Regions from separate parts of the Paenibacillus sp. FSL K6-1330 genome, predicted to be linked through region 1. Evidence: riboswitches for the same ligand, from Rfam matches in the RefSeq annotation. Region 1 holds a riboswitch; the other holds the start of a gene.

The links. A riboswitch is a leader RNA that binds a small molecule or an ion and turns the genes downstream of it on or off. The one in region 1 is predicted to bind cyclic di-GMP.
Region 2: another riboswitch for cyclic di-GMP. It lies ahead of NYE54_RS17550 (amino acid adenylation domain-containing protein); the one in region 1 lies ahead of NYE54_RS25625 (LuxR C-terminal-related transcriptional regulator).

The regions. Positions count from the first base shown of each region.
Region 1 covers NZ_CP150269.1:5,642,716-5,646,141, reverse strand. Annotated here, with positions in the region: gene NYE54_RS25635 (phosphosulfolactate synthase) at 1-700, shown strand, start outside; gene NYE54_RS25630 (YitT family protein) at 895-1,536, shown strand; cyclic di-GMP riboswitch class I at 1,685-1,779, shown strand; gene NYE54_RS25625 (LuxR C-terminal-related transcriptional regulator) at 1,934-2,662, shown strand; gene NYE54_RS25620 (Spo0E family sporulation regulatory protein-aspartic acid phosphatase) at 2,874-3,065, shown strand; gene NYE54_RS25615 (FtsX-like permease family protein) at 3,192-3,426, opposite strand, start outside.
Region 2 covers NZ_CP150269.1:3,898,827-3,902,252, forward strand. Annotated here, with positions in the region: gene NYE54_RS17550 (amino acid adenylation domain-containing protein) at 1-2,026, opposite strand, end outside; cyclic di-GMP riboswitch class I at 2,256-2,350, opposite strand.

The DNA.
Region 1 (3,426 bases):
GATCGAGACAGCCTCGGATTACATCGATTGCGTCAAATTCGGTTTTGGGACGGCTCCGCTGTATAAAACGGAAATGCTGCTATATAAGATCAATCTAGCCAAACAACATGGAATCACGGTCATGCCCGGCGGAACCTTGCTTGAGACAGCCGTGCAGCAAGATGTCGTCCCCGCATTTTTTAATACCGTTTGCCGTCTTGGATTTAACGCTATAGAAGTATCCGACGGCACGATTGAGATGTCGCGAAAAAAACGAACGGAGCTCATCCGGGAAGGTAAACAACGCGGACTTCGGGTTTTTACGGAGTATGGTAAAAAGCAATCCGGTTCCCGCATCGAAGCCGAAATGCTCGCGTATACGATGGAAGCGGATTTAGACGTAGGTGCCGAGTATATCATCGTTGAAGCGCGCGAGTCAGGACTGGGTATCGGTATTTTCGATAAGCATGGCGAGTGCCAGGAAGAAATGATAAATACTATCATCGACTACGTGTCGGATGCAAGAAAGCTGATTTGGGAGGCACCTCTTAAGGAGCAGCAAGCGATGCTTCTCCGCAAATTGGGATCTAATGTGCATTTGGGGAATATCCAACCCACCGAAGTGCTTTCCCTTGAAACGATGCGCCGGGGACTTCGTCAAGATACGTTTGAACTCGGGGTGAGAGAGAAACATACGGATGGATTTTGTTACGTGATTTAAACATAGACCAAACCACAAGAGAATGATAATTACTAGAAGGCTGTCTATGGAGATCTCCAGAGTCAGCCTATACATATTTTCGTTAAAGAGACCGATCCCGGTAATCCCCTTCAGGGAACAAGCATACACTAAACAAGCAGGACTGGCTTGTTACTCTAATCTATGAAGGATGATTCCGCGTGAATTTACAGATCATGCCCGGGCGAAAGAGCCCCTTTTTCTTTCGTCGTATTTCCAAGAAACTCTTCTTCATTACCGCCGGCTCCATCATTCAAGGTTTTGCCATGGCAATGTTCTTGTTTCCTCACGCCATTCCTTCGGGGGGAGGAGCAGGGATCGCGGTTCTTCTGAACCATATGTTTGAGCTCCCAATGAGTCTCGGACTGTGGTTAGCCAATTTTATTTTCCTCGCCTTTACAGTCCCTTATCTTGACGGTGTCAGTGCCTTCGGGACCATATTTGTTATAACGGTGACGTCCGTTTCCGTTAATTTCTTCGAGGTGTTCTTAGAACCCCCGTTTGGCAACGTATGGATCGATCTTCTATTCGGCTCGGTTATTCTCGGAACAGGTGTCGCCATCCTCATAAAGCAGAGGGTATCGAACGGGGGAATCGGTTATGTTGCCTTAGCCATTTATAAGTATAAAAGAATCAACCCCGGTACCTCATTGTTCTGGATGAATGGAATCATATTCGCCTTCACTGCCTATGTGATCGATTGGAAAATTATTATCCTTGCAGTTGTATGCCAGTGGATATCGACCCGGATCATTAACTGGATTCATCAGTTTCCTCCTCCTAAGTCGATCTATGAACCTGCTTGGCGCAAAAAGTGATTCTGTGTACGGACATAAGAGTGATTGACAAATATAACAGAAATATGGAAATTTGGGTCGTGCGGCCTATATTAAATGAAAAACAATGTAAGTTATAGTTTGAATATGTCATAACATGTTTGAATATTCGACAAATTCATACTTCGTAGTACGATAATAGCAAACCCACTGAAAAGTGGCGACGCAAAGCTACAGGGGCTAATGTGGATCTACTTAAGACCGCGATGCCAGCCAGTTACCGAATACGACGGAAGCCTCCGTCTGTTTTGTTGTGGTTATCATAATGGATGGGGTTTTTTTATTTTTCGCTAGGAGCTGCCGAATGCAGACACGGCGATGAATAGGAGATCGATTCCATTATTAATCGCTTATTCTTACAAGGGAAGAAGGGAAAATAATGGGTCAAAGAACACTGGTAGAAGCAAACAATCATTTTCCTAATATCCTCAGTATGACTGAAATAAAAGAAAGGTTGATTGAACGGAAAGAAATTCTTTATTTGCTCCAAGAGGAAACAAGGAATATGAACGATTTGCTGTCTATACCCTATTTATTTGTTATAACAGATATGGATGGAACCGTCATCGATTATTGCGGAACAGGTTCGTTAAAAAGTTTTCTCGAGAGAAATAATATGAAAAGTGGGACCTCATTGGCAAGGGAAGACGCAGGAAATAATGCCATTTCATTATCCATGGAACAACAAACGCTTTCTGTCGTAGTTGGGGCCGAGCATAGTAATCGCTTGTTTTCAGAATTGGCGTGTGTTTGTACTCCCCTTCGAATAGAAAATGTGATCATAGGCTACCTTGGCCTTAGTTTTCATTATTTACACGAGGTTACATTTGCCATACCACTCATTGAACACTTGGCCAAGAATATTGAAGAAAAGTTACCTCAAAAGGATCCCATTCTGCAAAGGGAGCTGATCTATTCTCACTTTCACCAATATGAATTAACGAATCGAGAGAAAGAAATAGCATATGGGTGGCTGGAGAATAAAAATGTACCTGAAATTGCTGATATTTATGGTATTAGTCAAAGTACGGTTCGTACTTTTATTAAAAAGATATATGCAAAAACGAGAGTCAACCATAAAGGAGCATTTCTTAAAAAATTTACATAACCGTCATAAAAATTCTTAAGACAAAGATTACCCAATTCTGGGTATTTTTTTTATTTACGTCGAATTTTATAATGATAAGTAGCTGTAGCTTTAAGCTGATTCGCGTTATCGATAAGATGAGAGCTTCAATTCTTATGGTTTGAAAAAGTTTGTCCCAGGAACTGTGGCAACGGTCATCAATCACTTGTTACGACGGGGGTGGGTGAACAAGATGATTTCTATCGAGAGCGAGCTCGAACAAGTAGCGAAAAAACTCGAACTTCTACGAAGAGAACTTGAGCGAGTGGCCAGCAGTTTCGAATTGGTGCATCAAGATGTTGTCGCCATTTCACAGTCGTTGGACAAGCTGATTGTTCGTTACATGCAATTAAAAAACCAAGAAGAATATATCAAAAGAAAGTAGATCTTCTTCATAAGAAGATATCTACTTGGGCGGTGAAACAAACGGATTAAGATTTACTAAGGCAAGAAGCAAGAAAAGATGCCCTCCGAAATTTGGAGGTCATCTTTTTTTGCTCGTGGACTGTCCTCATGAATCCATTACCAACACCCGAAGGGAGGTGCGGCGGAGGATTCGTGAAGCCAACCAGCAGCCGCTGACGGCAATAGCAAGCGCGATCAGAGCCAGCCCAATGGCCAGCGGCCATTCCATGATGAGTGGCAGCTTGACAATACCGTAGGTAGAGAGCAGACCGCGCAGCACGGCTGGCAATGCGTAGACACCGCAAGCGATGCCAACAAGTGCACCAAGCGCAGCCAGTCCG
Region 2 (3,426 bases), 1.7 Mb from region 1:
CTAAATACGCTTTGACATCTGTATCGGACAAAACCTGTTTCGCAACAAAGTACGCGCATATTATCGGATTGCCACTCTCGTCGGCTTTGACGGCTACCGCGGCTTTCGAGATTCCGTAGTGTTCCAGCAGCCGAGCCTCGATTTCTCTCGGTTCTACTCGATACCCTCTGATCTTCACTTGATCGTCGATTCGCCCGATAATTTCGATATTGCCATCCGGCAGCCACAGGGCCATATCCCCCGTTCGATATAACCTTTCCCCGAGGAGCGGATGTTCCACAAACTTTGCTTCTGTCAATTCCAGTTGGTTCAAATACCCCCGCGCGATACCGTCCCCTCCAACGCAAAGCTCTCCCACTACTCCGATGGGCTGAAGCTTCAACTGTTTGTCAAGGATATAAGCGGAGGAATTGCATATTGGTCTGCCAATCGGAATGGCGGATTCGAATTCACGTTCAATCGGGAAGTAAGTGGAGAATGTCGTGTTTTCCGTCGGACCGTATATATTGACCATCCGCAGATCGGGACACGTCTTACTTACGGCGTTTACGAGCTTCGGCGACAACGCTTCTCCGCCAACTAGCAAGGTGTTCAACGTACGAAAGATGTCAGGATCCTGTTCGGCCAGATTATGGAACAAAGCTGTAGTCAGAAACCAAGCCGTAATGCGGTGGCCGATGATGGTTTCCTTCAATTTGAGAAGTTCTAATAGATCCTTATCCTTCATCAAATACAAGGTAGATCCGTTCAAAAGGGATCCCCAAATTTCAAAGGTTGACGCATCGAATGCAATTGCGCCGGTTTGCAAAATTCGATGATCAATGGAAAAATTGAAATAATTAGTATTCTTGACCAGTCTTACGATGTTGCGATGTTCAACCATGACTCCTTTCGGTGTCCCCGTTGATTCGGAAGTATAGATGATATACGCTAGACTTTGCGAGGTTACTGCAGATATCGTATGGGGACAGCTGTCATGGTAAAGGTGCGCGTTGTCCCAATAAATTAATTTTCCTTCAAATGCAAAGTCAGGTTTCCAACTGGAAGGGGCCAGCAAAAATCCCGCCCGACTGTCCTCGAGCATATATTCGAGTCTTTCGCACGAAGAATCGGCTTCGATGGGCATATAAGCGCCACCCGCCTTCAATATAGCTGTAAGCCCGACGATCATACTGATAGACCGATCCGCGACAATGCCAACGACGCTCTCCGGCTTTACGCCGTGATCCTGTAGGGCTTTTGCAAGCTGATTCGCGTGTTCGTTCAATTCCCGATAGGACATCTGATGGTCCTCGGTCATGACCGCCGGGCGATCGGGGGTTAAGCGGACCTGTTCCTCAAACAAGTAATGGACCGTTTTGCTGGAAGGATAGTCCGTCTTAGTTCCGCTGAAAGCCTGAATCTGTCTCTCCTCTTCTTCGGACAACAAGTGTATGTCGGCAATCACTTTCTCGGGAAAATCGGCAACATCCTGCACAATACGGCTCAAGTGGTCGCCCATCTGCTCAATCGTTTCCTTTCTGTACAAGCGGGTCGCATAATCAAGGTGTATCATGAGAGATTCCTTCTTAAAAGCTGTCAAAGCAAGCTCAAACATCCCCAACTGATCGGATTTCAAAGGAGTGGTGTTGGCTTTTTGCCAAGTAAACGCCGCTTTGATGAACGGATTGCCGCTCAGATTCTTACGCATATTCCGATCTTCGAGTGCTTGCATCGTGGTATGCTTAACTTCTATCAGAAACTTACCTAATGGCTTATGTACAGTAGGAGAATATCGTATAGGAAGCATCTGGCTTTCCAACGAATACCCAATTACAGGGTCATCCTCGCCGGTATATTTGGCAAGCAGGATTACATAACAAGCCATAAGTGCCATATCCACAGTTATTCCGAAATTGAACGCAAGTTGATAGAGTTTTCGGGTCGTTACAGAATCAAGGCAAAAACTAACCCGGCTTCCTTCATCGTTGGTCCATTCTCCCCACGGAAATTCGTCAATTGATACTTCACATGTCGTTTGTTCCATGACCATCAACTCCCGGATTATCGATTCATTAATGTCTTATTAATAACGAACAGAAGAATCCTCTTCGCATTCTGCGATGAAGAAGTATCCCCCCTCCTGAGCCAATTATGACTGTGGCCTTATCTAACCCCAAACTTAGTTTTTTCTTACAGCGAAGCTAGCCGTTGTTTTTTGGAACGTCAAAAAACCCCCTTTCTTCAAATGAATAAAACGGAGGTCTCCCGTTGTATTCGGCAACTGGCTGGCATCGCGGTCGCAGTAGATCCCGCATTAGCCCCTATAGCTTTGCGTCGCCACCTTTCGGCGGGTTTGCTATTGTCGTACAAAACTGGTATTAAATTGTAAATCATGTTCATATTATGTATTCGATTTACATTTACTGTATCTTGTTTCCAAATGAAAATCGATAGGTCTTTTGTTCAATATTGTCTTTCTAGAATTGTTTTGATGATATTGATAACCATCATGAAACTCTAGGTCATGATAGTTAATCTTTACTAATTTTTGCTTTCGGCGACTTCACTCTACTTCACTTAACTACCTATTAAAACTATTATATTCAAAAGACAGGATATGTTTTACACACAAAAATCGATTAAGAACAGAGATATACACACGTTTTTGTCCCTCGGCAGATTTCCGCAAAATGACGCCATTACTCTAATAGATTCAGTATTATCTGTCTCCTATCCCTGTCTATTCTTCTATTATTACTTGGATATTGGATGTTGGCTGATTAAGGCAATTGTTCCTATTTTTCAACTTCTACCCTATATCCATTGCCCTAACTACGACTACGGACATCATTGGAACCACTACTTTTGTTTCTTGTAATATGGGACAAAAATACCAACGTCAGTAGTATGTTATAACTGGTAACGATATCTCGCTTCCGAAGAGTGGAGCACTCGAAACACAGCACTAATTTTCACAACCATCGGAATCATCTCCTGTAGGGAGATTGAATGCAGCTGTTGTTAAACTAGCCCATTACGGTCCCGTCCATGATTAGTAATTTCCTTCAGGATCCTGTCAATCTGATGGTAGCCACTAACAATCGATTCACCTGATTCGCTGCCTGGTCCTGCGGTCCTCCGCATGCACTGATCGTCATCAGTAGCATCATGCTCGCCACTATGAACGATGACCGCGTCCATCAAAGCCCATGATGTGGGGTCTATCTTGCTGCTGGAGGAGCTTCCGTTTCCGGACTTTCCTGGACAGCTGGAATCGTGGTCGATGGAGCACTAGATTGAGTTGGCGCTGCGCTCTTCACTGCAGCGGATGGAGATGCAGGAGCGGCGGATGGTTGTCTTGAGGCTGTCTTCCCGGTGAAGGCGTTGGCGTTACAACAGGTTCCGTGTCTTGAGATCGAGAGAATACCTCCCCTCAAGGTTGAC